2 regions of the Pseudonocardia oceanicola genome follow, and region 2 is predicted to be linked to the other one. Evidence: riboswitches for the same ligand, from Rfam matches in the RefSeq annotation. Region 2 holds a riboswitch; the other holds the start of a gene.

Region 1 (7,539 bases), on a different contig from region 2:
CACGGTCGCGGCCGGGTCCTGGGTGGTCGGCACGCTGACCGCGCTCGTTCCGGCGGTCGTGTGGGTGGTCGCCGCGCTGCGCCGGAGGCGGGCCGGTGTCGACCTGATCGCGGTGCTGTCGCTGGTCGGCACGCTGCTGGTGGGCGAGTACCTGGCCGGGGCGCTGATCGCGGTCATGCTGGCCACGGGCCGCGCGCTGGACGCCGCCGCCCAGCGGCGTGCGGCGCGTGACCTGACGGCGTTGCTGGAGCACGCCCCGCGCTCGGCCCGGCGCCGCGTCGGGGACCGGGTGGAGGTGGTCCCGGCCGAGGAGGTCGCGGTCGGCGATCTGCTGGTCGTCGGCCCCGGCGAGGTCGTCCCGGTCGACGGGCGGGTCGAGGGCGACGTCGCGGTGCTGGACGAGTCCGTGCTGACCGGCGAGCCGCTGCAGGTGGAGCGGCAGACCGGCGACCCGGTGCGCAGTGGTGTCGTCAACGCCGGTAGTGCCGTCGAGGTCCGTGCCGGCGCGACCGCCGAGGCGAGCACCTACGCCGGCATCGTGCGCCTGGCCCGACAGGCCGGGGCGGAGAACGCGCCGGTGGTCCGGTTGGCCGACCGGTACGCGGCCTGGTTCCTGCCGGTGGCGCTGCTGCTGGCCGGGGCGGCGTGGCTGGCGAGCGGCTCCGCCGTGCGGGCCGTCGCGGTCCTCGTGGTGGCGACCCCGTGCCCGCTGCTGCTGGCCGCGCCCGTGGCGATCGTCTCGGGGCTCTCCCGCGCCTCGCGGCTCGGGGTGGTGATCCGCAGCGGTGGGGCACTCGAGAACCTGGGGAACGCGACCACCCTGGTGATGGACAAGACCGGCACCCTCACCGCCGGCCGACCCGCGGTCGTCGACATCCTCGCCGCGCCCGACCGCGGCCCCGGCGACGTGCTGCGCCTGGCCGCCTCGGCCGACCAGCTGTCCCCGCACGTGCTGGCCGAGGCGGTCGTGGCCGAGGCGCGGGCCCGGGGCCTGCCGCTGGCCCTGCCCGCCGACGTGGTGGAGCGACCCGGGCGTGGGGTGAGCGCAGCCGTGGACGGACACGTCGTCGAGGTCGGCAGGCCTGCTCGCACCTCCACCGCGGCCTGGGCACGCACGGCGGTCAACCGGGCCGCCCTGGACGGTGCGGCGATCGCCTGGGTGAGCGTGGACGACGAGATGGTCGGCGCGATCCTGCTGCGCGACCCGTTGCGTCGGCACGCCCCCCGCACCCTGCGTCGGCTCCGCGCCGCGGGCCTGACCCGGTTGATCATGCTCACCGGCGACCGTCCCGAACCGGCGCACGAGATCGGCTCGGTCCTCGGGCTCGACGAGGTGCTGGCCGAGCAGTCGCCGGCGGACAAGGTGGCGTCGGTGCGTGCCGAGCAGCAGCAGGCGGTGACGGTGATGGTGGGCGACGGGGTCAACGACGCGCCCGCGCTGGCCGCCGCCACCGTCGGGGTCGCGATGGGGGCGCGCGGCGCCAGCGCCTCCTCCGAGGCCGCGGACATCGTGCTGACCACCGACCGGCTCGACCGGTTGGCCGACGCGATGGAGATCGCCCGCCGGTCCCGACGCGTCGCCGTGCAGAGCGCCGTGGTCGGGATGGGCCTGTCGCTGCTGGCGATGGCGGTCGCCGCACTCGGCCTGCTCACCCCCGCCGCGGGGGCGCTGCTGCAGGAGGGCATCGACGTCGCGGTGATCCTCAACGCCCTGCGTGCCCTGCGTGCCCCCCGGTCGGGCCGCGCGCTGCCCGCGGACACCGAGCGGATCCTGCGCCACTTCGCCGCCGAGCACGACGAGCTGCGCGACGCGCTCGCCCAGCTGCGCGACGCCGCCGACCGGCTGGCCGTGAGCAGGGACGGCACGGCGCTGGAGGCGCTGCGGCAGGTGCACCACTTCCTGACCGACCGCCTGCTGCCGCACGAGCACGGCGAGGAGGCCCGGCTCTACCCGGCGCTGGCCCGCCCCCTGGGCAGCGCGGAGGCCACCGCGACCATGAGCCGCACGCACGCGGAGATCGACCGGTTGGCCACCCGGATCGGCACCCACCTCTCCCTGGCCGAGGCGAACGGCGAGGTGGGTGCCGACCAGCTCGATGATCTGCTCGCCTCGCTCTACGGCCTGCACGCGCTGCTGCGGCTGCACTTCCTGCAGGAGGAGGAGAACTACTTCGTTCTCGCCGACGACACCGCGGACCCGGGCGCTCCGGCCCGGTCGGGCGGCCGGCCCGTCACCGGCGGCCGGCGGTAGGTCGTCAGGGCGGTGCCTGCGCGGCCGGTCGACCGCGACGCCGCTCTGCGGCGTGGGGCACGCCGCCCCCGCCGGTCGCGCAGGTGTGACGGCGGGCGGCTTGATTCTGCGGCCGCCGCGTGATGTCGTCGTGGTCGACGGCAGTGGAGGAAGCCGGTGTGAATCCGGCGCGGTCCCGCCACTGTGACCGGGGAAGCGCGTCCCCATCCGACGGTCACCGCCCCACGGGGTGGGAAGGCCGGGAGGCGCGCGACGATCCGGGAGCCAGGACACTCGCCGCCGTCGCAGGTTTCGACGATGAGGGCGCGGACCCTCGAGGAGGCCAGGATGACCGGCGATGGTCGCGCCAGCGCTGCGCGCACCCCCACCGTGACGGTGCTCGGTACCGGTGGGGGTGACCCCGAGACCGCCGAGGGCGCGGATCTGATCGCCGCCGCCGACGCCGTCCTCGCCACGCCGGAGGTCGAGTCGACGGTCCTGTTCTACGCCGAGGCCTGGCGCGTCGAACGCCTGCCCGACCTGGCCGGGGCGGCCGCCGCCGTCGCGGACCTCGTCGGTCTCGGGGCCGCGAGGGTCGTGCTCGCCGTGCCCGGGGACCCCGCGACGAACCCGGGCTGCCGGGCGCTGCTCGACGGCCTGCGGGTCGCCGGGATCCACGCCGAGGCCCGGCCCGGGGTCTCGCTCGTCCCGCCGCGGCTGAGCCCGATGCCGTGGTAGGGCCCGATGCCGTGGTAGGGCCCGATGCCGTGGTAGGGCGCGATGCCGGGGTAGGGCCCGATACCGGGGTGGGGCGCGATGCCGGGGTGGGGCCCGACGCCGGGATGATCGGCGGGGCCGGGGACTTCTACGAGGTGGTGCACGGCCGCCGAGACGTCCGGACCGGGTTCCTGCCCGACGAGCCGGTCACGGACGCGGCGCTCCGGCGCGTGCTCGAGGCCGCCCACGCCGCACCGAGCGTCGGGTTCTCGCAGCCCTGGGACTTCGTCGTGGTGCGGGACCGGGCGACCCGCGAGCGCGTGGCCGGTCTGGTCGCGGCGCAGCGGGCCGCGTTCGCCGCGTCCCTGCCGCGGGCCCGGGCGGCGGGGTTCGGTGCGCTCAAGGTGGAGGCGGTGCTCGACACCCCGGTCAACGTCGTCGTCACCTCGGATCCCACCCGCGGCGGCCGGCACGTGCTCGGCCGGTACGGGCGCCCCGAGATGGCGGCGCACTCCACGGCCTCGGCCGTGCAGAACCTGTGGCTGGCCGCGCGGGCCGAGGGCCTCGGCGTCGGCTGGGTCAGCTTCTTCGACGACGCCGGCCTGCGTGCCCTCGCCGGCCTGCTCGGGTTGCCCGCGCACGTCGAGGTGGTGGCGTACCTGTGCGTGGGACACGTGCGGGAGTTCGCACCGGAGCCGGAGCTGGCCCGCGCGGGCTGGGCCCGCCGGCGCCCGCTGCGGTGGGCGGTGCACCAGGAGCGGTACGGAGACCGGGCGCTGCCCGGGGAGGTGGCGATGACCCTGCTCGACGAGACCGCGGCCGCGATCCGGCCCGTCGACGCCGCCGCCGAGGCGGAGGCCCGGGACCGGCTGGACCGGATGACCAAGCCGCGCGGCTCGCTCGGCCGGGTCGAGGACCTCGCGGTGCGGCTGGCCGGGATCGCCGGGCAGTGCCCGCCGCCGGTGCCCGAGCCCGCGGCCGTCGCGGTGTTCGCCGGGGACCACGGCGTCCACGCCCGGGGCGTGACCCCGTGGCCGCAGGAGGTCACCGCGCAGATGGTCGGGAACTTCCTGGCCGGCTGCGCGGTGGTCAACGCCTTCGCCCGCCAGCTCGGGGCCGAGGTGCAGGTGGTGGACGTCGGCGTCGCGGCCCCGCTCGATCCCGTGCCCGGGCTGCTCCCGCGCCGGGTCGCCGACGGCACCGCGGACATGACGGCCGGTCCGGCGTTGACCCGCGACCAGGCCCGCCGGGCGGTCGAGACCGGCATCGAGGTGGCGCGGGACCTGGTCGCCGCCGGCAACCGGTGCCTGGTCACCGGTGACATGGGTATCGCGAACACCACCGCCGCGGCCGCGCTCATCTGCGCGGTCACCGGCGCGGACCCGGCCGAGGCGACCGGGCGCGGCACCGGGATCGACGACGCGACGCTCCTGCGCAAGACGGAGGTCGTCCGGCAGGCGCTGGCCCGGCACGCTCCTGACCCCGCCGACGGGCTCGACCTCCTCGCCGCGTTCGGCGGGCTCGAGCACGCCGGGATCGCCGGGTTCGTCCTCGGCGCCGCCGCGCTGCGCGTCCCGGTGCTGCTCGACGGCGTCAACGCCGGTGCGGCCGCCCTCGTCGCCGCGGTCCTGGCGCCCGACGCCGTGTCCGCGTGCGTGGCCGGGCACCGCTCGGCGGAGCCCGGGCACCGGATCGCGACGGCGCACCTCGGCCTGGATCCGCTGCTCGACCTCGGTATGCGGCTGGGGGAGGGGACGGGAGCGCTGCTCGCCCTCCCGGTGGTGCAGGGGGCGGCGCGGGCGCTCGCCGAGGTCGCCACCTTCGACGCCGCGGGGGTGGCGGACAAGGACGCGTGAGGAAATGCGTTGTGGAACCATAACGCGCGTCTTCTGCGGCTGTGAGCGCGTTATGGAACCATAATGCGTCTTCTCGGCGGCTGGGTGCGCGTTGTGGAACCATGATGCGCCCCTTCGGCGGGCTCGCCCGTCCGTCAGTGCGCCGGTGAGGGCAGCCGCCAGCTCTCGACCGGATCGGCGAAGGAGAGGGCCGGGTCGTCGGCGGCGAAGGTGCGGGCGGGGCCGGGCCCGGTCGCGCGCGTCTCGAACCGGACCGTGACGCGGCCGTGCCCCGCCCCCTGCACCCAGCCGTGCCCGTGCACGGCGTGCGCGACGTCGTCGCCCGCCCGCCACGGGCTCGCCGGGTCGCGGGACCCGTGCCGCCCGCCGGGCCGCGGCCCGAACTCGGTGCCCGGTTCCGGATGGGTCCCCTCGGACGTCTCCACGGTGAGCACCGTGTCCGCCTCGACGGTCTCCACGGGCTGTGTCGGTGGCGCGGTGGTCCAGCCCGACTCCGAGGGGACGGCCTCGAACAGGGCCGGCGGCGGGCTGTCCGACAGACCCGACAGCGACACCCCGACCAGCCGCACCCCACCCTCGGGCACGGCGGTGCGGGCGAGCCGCTGTGCGACCGCCGTCAGGGTGGCGAGGTCGGTGGAGGCGAACGCGGTGGTCTCGGAGCGGGTGTGGGTCTGGAAGTCCGCGTTGCGCGCCTTGACCGTGACGGTCCGCGCCGCCCGGCCGTCGACGACGAGCCGGCGGTGGGCCGCCGCCGTCATCCGCCCGACCTCGCGCAGGACGTCGGCCATCGCGGTGAGGTCGTGCTCGAACGTGGACTCCGCGGAGATCTGCTTGGCCGCGCCGCGCGGGGCGACCGGCCGCTCGTCGATGCCGCGGGCGAGCCGGTGCAGCTCGGCACCGACGGTCGAGCCGAGCACCCCGGCGACCTCACGGGCGTCCATCGCCGCGAGGGCGCCGATCGTCTCGACCCCGATCGTGCGCAGCGCCGCCTCGGCCACCGGTCCGACGCCCCACAGCGAGCGCACCGGCAGCGGATCGAGCACCTCCCGCTCGACCGCCGGCGCGACGACCGTCAGACCGTCCGGCTTGGCCAGCTCCGAGGCGATCTTCGCGACCTGCTTGCCCGACCCCGCCCCCACCGACGCGGGCAGCCCGGTCCGCGCCCGCACCTCGGCGCGCAGCGCCACGCAGAACTCCTCCACCTCCGCGGCCGACGCCCCGGCCAGCGCCGGAGGTTCGAGGAACGCCTCGTCGACCGACACGGGCTCCAGCACGGGCGCGGCCTCGCGCAGCACTCCCATGACCTCCTCGGAGATCACCTTGTACAGCGGGAACCGCGGGGGCAGGACGGTCGCGTGCGGGCAGCGCCGGCGCGCCTGGCCCATCGGCATCGCCGAGCGCGCGCCGAACACCCGGGCCTGGTAGCTGGCCCCGGCGACGACGCCGCGCCCCCCGGTGCCGCCGACCAGCACCGGCCGCTCCGCCAGGGTGGGCCGGGTGAGCTGCTCGACCGACGCGAAGAACGCGTCCATGTCGAGGTGCAGCACCCAGCGGTTCACGACGACATTCTGGCCGCAGGCACCGACGGCGCGCGCGGCCCCGTCCGTCAGGCTCGCGACCGTCCCGGGGACCTCGCGGACCGGACCCGGCCCGGCGGGACGCCGCGCTCCCGGGTGAACACGACGCGGAAGGAGAAGGGATCGGCGTAGCCGACCCGGCGGGCGACGGCCGCGACCGTGGCCGAGGGCTCGGCGAGATACCTCTCGGCCAGGCACATCCGGTACCGCCGCAGGTAGGCCAGGGGAGCGGTACCCACCACCTCGCGGAACCGCCGCGCGAACAGCGGCGCGGTCACCCCGGCCTCCTCGGCGAGGGCGGCGACCGTCCACGGGCGCGCCGGGTCGGCGTCGACCGCCGCGAGCGCGGGCCCGACGACCGGATCGGCGCGCCAGGCCGCCTCCGCCCCGCGCGGGCGGGCGGGCCGGTCGCGGGACCGGGGGCCGGGCGTCGCCGTCACCGGCTCAGGGTAGGCCCGGCGCCGGGAGCCCGCTCAGGGGCCCGAGCGGACCGCCGTGAGGGCGGTGACCAGCCGCTCGACCGTGACGTCCCCCCGGTACGGCTCCCCGTTGACGAACAACGTGGGGGTGCCGCGCACCCCGCTGCGGACCCCGGAGTTGAAGTCGGCCTCGACCCGGTCCTCCACCACCCGTGTCGCCGGCCAGACGACCGTGTCCGGGTCCACCCCGGCCACCACGGCGTGCTCGCGCAGGTCGGCCTGGGTGAGGCGGGGCGGGCCGGGCGCGTAGAGACTGGCGTGCATCGGCCAGAACCGGCCCTCGAGCGCCGCCATCTCCGACGCGGTGGCCGCGGCCAGGGCGTGCGGGTGCAGCTCGTGCAGCGGGAAGTGCCGGAAGGCGAAGCGCAGCCGCTCACCCAGCCGCGCGCGCACCTGTTCGATCACGGGTGCCGCGGCACGGCAGTAGGGGCACTCGAAGTCGCCGTACTCGAGGAGCGCCAGCGGCGCGTCGACCCGGCCGGCGACATGGTCGTACGCCCCGAGCGGCGGATCGAGCGGCCCGATCGCGCCCACCTCCTCGCGTCCGAGCCCGACGCCCGGGCAGGATGATCCGGTGACCGTGACGACCCTATCCGAACGTGGGGAGCTCTCCCGCGCCGCGCGGCAGTTCCTCCGCACGGAGTCGGGCTCGGCGGTGCTGCTCATCTCGGCGGCCGTGC
Region 2 (7,539 bases):
TGCTCGACGCGTGCCTGGAGGCCCTGCCCCCGGGCGGACGGCTGGTGGCCAACGGCGTGACCGTGGAGTCCGAGGCCGCGCTCGCCGCCGCCCGCGAGCGGTTCGGCGGCACCCTCGTGCGGCTGCAGGTCGCTCGGGCCGAACCCGTGGGCGGCTTCCTCGGCTGGAAGCCCGCGATGCCCGTGACCATCTGGAGCACTCAGGTATGACCGTGCACTTCATCGGCGCCGGGCCCGGCGCCGTCGACCTGTTGACGATCCGCGCCCGCGACCTCATCGCGGCCTCGCCGGTGTGCCTCTACGCCGGGTCGCTGGTGCCGCCGGAGATGCTGGAGCTCTGCCCGCCGGCGGCCCGGACGGTCGACACCGCCCTGATGACGCTCGCCGAGATCGTCGACGAGATGGTGCGGGCGCACGAGCACGGCCTCGACGTCGCGCGGCTGGCCTCCGGCGACCCGTCGGTCTTCTCGGCGATGGCCGAGCAGATGCGCCGGCTGGACGCGGCGGGCGTGCCCTACGACGTCACGCCCGGGGTGCCGGCCTACGCCGCGGCGGCAGCCGCGCTCGGGCGCGAGCTGACCGTGCCGACGGTCGCCCAGACCGTCACGCTGACCCGGGTCGCGGCGCGGGCCACCCCGATGCCCGAGGGGGAGTCCCTGGAGGCGCTGGGCACCGCGGGCGGCACGCTGGTGCTGCATCTGGCCGTGCACCGCATCGACGAGGTGGTCAAGGAGCTCGCGCCCGCCTACGGCGCCGACTGCCCGGCGGCGGTGGTCGCCCACGCCAGCCGGGAACACGAGATCGTGCTGCGCGGACGGCTGGACGACATCGCCCACGCCGTGCACGAGGCCGGCGTCCGGCGCACCGCCGTCATCATCGTCGGGCCCGCACTGGCGGCCGAGCAGTTCCCGGACAGCCACCTGTACTCGGACACCCGGTGCCGGACCGGCTCCTGATCCTGGGCGGGACGTCCGACGCCCGGGCGCTGGCGGAGCTGCTGACGCTCACGAACGACCGTGCGCTCTCGGTCGTCTCGTCGCTGGCCGGGCGGGTCCGCTCGCCCCGGCTGCCACCCGGCGAGGTCCGGGTCGGCGGGTTCGGCGGGATCGCCGGGCTGGTCGCATACCTGCGGGACGAGGGGATCACGCGGGTCGTCGACGCCACGCACCCGTTCGCCGCCGGGATGACCGCGAACGCCGCGGCGGCGTGCGCGCGGACCGGGGTGCCCCTCACGATCCTGCGCCGCCCGGGCTGGACCGCGCAGCCGGGGGACCGGTGGCACCGGGTGGCGTCCCTGGCCGAGGCGGCGGACATACTGCCGCGCCTGGGCGCGCGGGTGTTCCTGACCACCGGACGGCAGGACCTGGCGGCGTTCGCCGACCTGGACCTGTGGTTCCTCGTCCGGTCCGTCGACCCGCCCGACCCGCCGGTGCCGCGGCGGATGCGGTCGATCCTGGCGCGTGGCCCGTTCACCGTCGACGGCGAGACGGCGCTGCTGCGCGAGCACGCCGTCGACGTCCTGGTGACCAAGGACTCGGGCGGTATGGACACCGCGGCCAAGCTCACGGCCGCCCGCCCCCTGGGCGTGCCGGTGGTGATGATCGACCGGCCCGCGCTCCCGCCCGGCGTCCCCGTGGTGGAGACACCGGAGCAGGCAGCGGCGAATCTGCGCGAGTCGGGCTCTGGGCTCCGCTGAGTCGCGCCCTGGGCTTCAGGCGCCGTAGTGGCGGGGGGTGAACACCGTCGGGCGCCCGTCACGCACCACGACCCGGGTGGTCGACGAGCCGATGATCAGCAGCGTCCGCATGTCGACGAGCTCCGGGTCGAGCTCGCCGAGGGTGGTGATCGTCAGGCGCTCACCGGAGCCGCCGACGTCCCGCCCGAGGACCACCGGGGTCTCCGCGGCGCGGTGCTCCAGCAGGACGTCCCGCGCCGCTCCCACCTGCCACGGTCGCGCCCTCGACCGCGGGTTGTAGATCGCGATCGCGAGGTCGGCCTGCGCGGCGTGCACGAGCCGGTCGACGACGGTCTCCCACGGCTTGAGCCGGTCGGACAGCGAGATCATCGCGTAGTCGTGGCCGAGCGGGGCGCCGACCGCGGCGGCGACGGCCTGGGCGGCGGTCAGCCCGGGCAGCACGCGCACCGGGACCTCGAGGTACTTCGGCTCCGAGGCCACCTCGAGCACGGCGGTGGCCATCGCGAACACACCGGGGTCGCCCGCGCTGACCACGGCGACGTTGCGGCCCGACGCGGCCAGGTCCAGTGCGTGCGCGGCCCGCTCGGCCTCGACGCGGTTGTCGCTGGCGTGCCGGGTCTGGCGAGGGTTGGGCGGGACCCGGTCGAGGTAGGGGCCGTAGCCGACGAGGTCGTCCGCGGCGGCGAGGGCGGCCGCGACCTGCGGGGTCAGCCAGTCCCGTCCCGCCGGCCCGGTCCCGACCACGGTCACCTGCCCCTGTGAGTGGCGATGGTCGCCATGACGACCGTCGCCACTCACGACCTCGCCGGGGTCCCCGGCCTCCGCCCGCTGCTCGGCGCTGAGATCGGCGGGGTCAGGGATGCTCGCGGCGACCTCGCCGGGCAGCACCGCGATCGAGAAGTAGGGCACCGATCCGGGGTCGATGTCGGCGAGGGCGCCGGTGCGCTGCCCGTCCATGGTGGCCCGCTCGACGAAGGCCGCCCGGTCGAGCTTCGCGGCGTCGGCGAAGGCGTCGCGGACGGTGGTGAACGTGCGCCCGAGCTTCATCACGGCCGCGGAGTCGGTGGCGCGCAACCGCTCGGCGAGCACCTCGCGGGGCAGCGTGCCGGGCAGGATCGTGAGGATCTCGTCGCGCTCGACCAACGGCTGGCCGAGCGCGGCCGCGGCGGCGCTCACCGAGGTCACCCCGGGCACGACCTCGGCGCGGAACCGGCCGGCGAGGCGCTTGTGCATGTGCATGTAGGAGCCGTAGAAGAGCGGGTCGCCCTCGGCGAGCAGCACCACGTCCCGGCCGGCCTGCAGGTGCGCGGCCAGCCGCTCGGCGGCCTCGGCGTAGAACTCGTCGATCGCGCCCTGGTAGCCACCGGGATGGTCGACGGTCTCGGTCGTGACCGGGTAGACCAGCGCCTCCTCGATCTGGTCGCCGCGCAGGTGCGGCTCGGCGATGCGGCGTGCGATGGAGCGGCCGTGCCGGGCGGAGTGGTAGGCGATCACGTCGGCGGAGCCGATGAGCCGGGCGGCCTTGATCGTGACGAGATCGGGGTCGCCGGGGCCGAGGCCCACGCCGTAGAGGGTCCCGCTCATCTAGATCTCCTGCTCGTTGGCCAGGGCGTTGAGCGCGGCGGCGGTGAGGGCCGAGCCGCCGCGCCGGCCGTGGACCACGAGGGACTCGAGGTCGGTGCGGGCGGCGAGCGCCTCCTTGGACTCCGCGGCACCGATGAAGCCCACGGGGATGCCGAGGACCGCGGCCGGGCGGGGGGCCCCGGCGTCGATCATGTCGAGGAGGTGGAACAGCGCGGTCGGCGCGTTGCCGATGGCGACGACGGCGCCGTCGAGCGTGTCGCGCCACAGCTCCAGCGCGGCGGCCGAGCGGGTGTTGCCCAGCTCGCGGGCCAGGTCCGGCACCCGCGGGTCGCGCAGCGTGCAGACGACCTCGTTGTCCTTCGGCAGCCGTGCCCGGGTGATCCCGGAGGCGACCATCATGGCGTCGCACAGGATCGGCGCGCCGTCCTGCAGGGCCTTGCGGGCCGCCGTCACGACGCCGGGGGAGAAGCCGACGTCGGAGGTCAGGTCGACCTGCCCACACGCGTGGATCATCCGCACGACGACGTACGCGACGTCGGGCGGGAAGGCCGACAGGTCGGCCTCGGCCCGGATCGTCGCGAAGCTGCGCCGGTAGATCTCCGCGCCGTCGCGGATGTAGTCGCTGGTCATGCGGTCGTGTCTCCGGTCGGGGTGAGGGCGGTACGGAGGTCGGGGACGGTCCGGTCGTGCACGGCGTAGGAGCCGTCGGCCAGGGCGACGACGTCGAGGTGCGGCTCGTGCGGGGCCCCGCACCGCCGCTCGCACCCGACGACGTGAACGCGGGGGAGATCGCCGCCCGCCTGCGCCAGCACGGCCCGGACGTCGGCCCGTACGTCGGCGTGCGACTTCGCGCAGCCGGGCCGGCCGGCGCAGGCACTGAGCGCGAGCGCCGGCGCGTCGGCGGCGAGCACGAACCCGTGGGTGCGGAGGCGCTGGTGGGCGTCGGGCGCGGGATCGGGCAGGACCAGCGTGCGCCAGGGCGTCACGATCGTCTCCGGCGCCGCGGCGGCCAGCCCGCGCAGCTGGGCGGCGGACAGCTCGCCCAGCACGGGGGCGAGGCCGAGGGCCACGCCGCCGTCCGCGCGGGGGATCGGGCCGACCGGAGCTCCCGACTCGCGCTGCCGGAGCTCCCGACCCGCGGGAAGGTCGGGTGCGGGAGCTCCCGACTTGCGCTGCCGGAGCTCCCGACCCGCGGGGACGCCGGCGTGATCGTCGGCCAGGGCGGCGGCGATCCGGGCAGGGGCGCCGGGGACCTCGGCGGCGCGCCAGGCACCGGCGCAGCCGGCCCGCCCCTCCTCGCGGAGGGTGAGAAACACCTCAGCGGCGGCGACGAGCAGGGCGGGCGCGTCCCCCGGGGCGCACGCGAGCGCCGTCGGCACCCCTGCGACCTGCAGGGAACCGTGGTCCGGCGCCTCCGCGACCCAGCACAGGTCCGGTTGCTCGGCCGCGACGTCACCCCTCCCGTCGTCCAGGGCGAACAGGAACCGGCCGGGCAGCGCGGCGAGCGCGGGGTGGGCGCACAGGGCCTCGTCGAGCGCGCGCGCCAGGCCCCGGACGTCCGCCCTCCCGCCGGTGATCCCCGACAGCGGCGAGGCCAGGACGTTGCGCACGCGCTCGTGCGACGGGGCCGGGATCAGGCCCGCCGCGCCGAGCCGCGAGACGAGCCGCGGGTCCTCCCGGACCAAGCCCCTGAGCTGCAGGTTCCCTCGCGAGGTGAGGTGCACCGCGCCGTCGCCGAGCTCCTCGGCGCACGCCGCGAGCACCCGCAGCTGGGCGGCGGCGACCACCCCGCCCGGCAGGCGGACGCGGGCCAACGCCCCGTCGGCCGCGTCGTGCGGGGCGAGCACGCCGGGGCAGGCGTCGGCCCGGGTGCGGGCGGCCGGGGATGGGGTGGGCACGGGTGGCACTGTAAACACGGACCGGGCGGCTTGACGCGGAGTGATCCGGTTGCGGAGAGTGGGCCCACACAACCGCATACGGCGAGCGGGACCAGGAAGACCGGTGCGAGTCCGGCGCGGTCCCGCCACTGTCACCGGGGAGCAGACCCCGCACGGACGGCCACGGGGAGACCTGGAAGGCCGGGGCGAGCGCGGATCCGGGAGCCAGGACACTGACCCGCCCGCCACGCACGACCCACCGACCCGGGACGCGGATCCCGTAGGAGAGGACCTTCGATGAGCGCCGCCCCGATCCTGCTGCTCTCGACCTCGGACACCGACCTCCTCTCCGCCCGGGCCGCCGGCGCCGACTTCCGCCTGGCCAACCCCAACCGCGTGCTGCTCGACGAGCTGCCGGCGATGGTCGCCGAGGCCGCCGTCGTCGTGGTCCGGGTGCTGGGCGGGTACCGGTACTGGGAGGAGGGCCTGGACCTCCTGCGCGCTTCCGGCACCCCGCTCGTCGCGCTCGGCGGCGAGATGGCGCCCGACGCCGAGATGATGGAGCTGTCCACGGTGCCCGCGGGTGTCGCGGCCGAGGCGCACACCTACTTCGCCCAGGGCGGGGCGGAGAACCTGCGCCAGCTGCACGCCTTCCTGTCCGACACGGTGCTGCTCACCGGCGAGGGTTTCGCGCCCCCGGTCGCCCTGCCCGAATGGGGGGTGCTGGAGCGTTCCCGAACCGACAGCACGGTCCCCGCCCAGGGGCCCACGGTCGCGGTGCTCTACTACCGCGCCCAGCAGCTCGCCGGGAACACCGCCTACGTCGAGGCGCTGTGCACGGCGATCGAGGCGAAGGGCGCGACCCCGCTGCCGATCTACTGCGCCTCGCTGCGGCAGGCGCCGGCCGCACTGCTGGAGACCCTGACCCGCGCGGACGCGCTGGTCGTCACCGTGCTCGCCGCGGGCGGTACCAAGCCCGCGTCGGCCCAGGCCGGCGGCGAGGACGAGGAGTGGGACGTCGCCGAGCTGGCCGCCCTCGACGTCCCGATCCTGCAGGGGCTCTGCCTGACCTCCAGCCGCGCCGCCTGGGACTCCGACGACGACGGGCTGTCCCCGCTCGACGTCGCGACCCAGGTCGCCGTGCCCGAGTTCGACGGCCGGCTGATCACCGTGCCGTTCTCGTTCAAGGAGGTCGACGCGGACGGGCTGTCGGTCTACGTCCCGGACCCCGAGCGCGCCGCCCGCGTCGCCGGGATCGCGGTGCGGCACGCGAACCTGCGGCGGATCCCCAACGCGGACAAGAAGATCGTGCTCATGCTCTCGGCGTACCCGACCAAGCACGCACGGATCGGCAACGCCGTCGGCCTGGACACGCCGGCGTCCACCGTCGCGCTGCTGAAGTCGATGCACGAGGCGGGCTACGACGTCGGTGACCTTCCCGGCGTCGAGGCGGGGGACGGCGACGCCCTGATCCACGCGCTCATCGAGGCCGGCGGGCAGGACCCCGACTGGCTCACCGAGGAGAAGCTCGCCGGCAACCCGGTCCGGATCTCGGCCGGGCAGTACCGGCGCTGGTTCGACACCCTGCCCGAGGACTTCCGCGCCGGGGTCGAGGAGCACTGGGGGCCCGCGCCCGGCGAGCACTACGTGCAGGACGGGGACATCGTCGTCGCGGCGCTGCGCTCCGGGAACGTCACGCTCATGGTGCAGCCCCCGCGCGGCTTCGGGGAGAACCCGGTCGCGATCTACCACGACCCCGACCTGCCGCCCTCGCACCACTACCTCGCGGCCTACCGGTGGCTCGCCGCCCCTGCGGCCGACGGCGGGTTCGGCGCCGACGCCGTCGTGCACATCGGCAAGCACGGCAACCTCGAGTGGCTGCCCGGCAAGACCCTCGGCATGTCCGCGAGCTGCGGGACCGACGCGGCGCTCGGCGACCTGCCGCTGATCTACCCGTTCCTGGTCAACGACCCGGGCGAGGGCACGCAGGCCAAGCGCCGGGCGCACGCCACGCTCGTCGACCACCTGATCCCGCCGATGGCCCGTGCCGAGACCTACGGCGACATCTCCCGGCTCGAGCAGCTGCTCGACGAGCACGCCAACGTCTCCGCGCTCGACCCGGCCAAGCTGCCCGCGATCCGTCAGCAGATCTGGACGCTGATGACCGCGGCGCGGATGGACCACGACCTGGGCCTCGAGGAGCGCCCGCACGAGGCCGAGTTCGACGACATGCTGTTGCACGTCGACGGCTGGCTGTGCGAGATCAAGGACGTCCAGATCCGGGACGGGCTGCACGTGCTCGCCGCCGCCCCGGAGGGCGACACGCGGGTCGACCTGGTGCTGGCGATGCTGCGCGCCCGGCAGATGTGGGGCGGCGAGCAGA

The links. Region 2 has a riboswitch for cobalamin ahead of cobN (cobaltochelatase subunit CobN). Riboswitches for the same ligand answer to the same signal wherever they lie in the genome.
Region 1: linked by a shared signal. The riboswitch ahead of ACL02T_RS02065 (SAM-dependent methyltransferase) and the one ahead of cobN (cobaltochelatase subunit CobN) in region 2 are both predicted to bind cobalamin.

Annotation. Positions count from the first base shown of each region.
Region 1 is NZ_JBJZON010000001.1:443,597-451,135, forward strand. It holds gene ACL02T_RS02060 (heavy metal translocating P-type ATPase) at 1-2,251, shown strand, start outside; cobalamin riboswitch at 2,353-2,546, shown strand; gene ACL02T_RS02065 (SAM-dependent methyltransferase) at 2,579-2,968, shown strand; gene cobT (nicotinate-nucleotide--dimethylbenzimidazole phosphoribosyltransferase) at 3,037-4,803, shown strand; gene ACL02T_RS02075 (DNA polymerase IV) at 4,938-6,362, opposite strand; gene ACL02T_RS02080 (helix-turn-helix transcriptional regulator) at 6,410-6,820, opposite strand; gene ACL02T_RS02085 (DsbA family protein) at 6,854-7,393, opposite strand; gene nhaA (Na+/H+ antiporter NhaA) at 7,440-7,539, shown strand, end outside.
Region 2 is NZ_JBJZON010000014.1:61,974-69,512, forward strand. It holds gene cbiE (precorrin-6y C5,15-methyltransferase (decarboxylating) subunit CbiE) at 1-209, shown strand, start outside; gene cobM (precorrin-4 C(11)-methyltransferase) at 206-955, shown strand; gene ACL02T_RS19990 (cobalt-precorrin-6A reductase) at 937-1,695, shown strand; gene ACL02T_RS19995 (precorrin-2 C(20)-methyltransferase) at 1,711-3,279, opposite strand; gene ACL02T_RS20000 (precorrin-8X methylmutase) at 3,280-3,909, opposite strand; gene ACL02T_RS20005 (ferredoxin-like domain-containing protein) at 3,906-5,177, opposite strand; cobalamin riboswitch at 5,221-5,412, shown strand; gene cobN (cobaltochelatase subunit CobN) at 5,454-7,539, shown strand, end outside.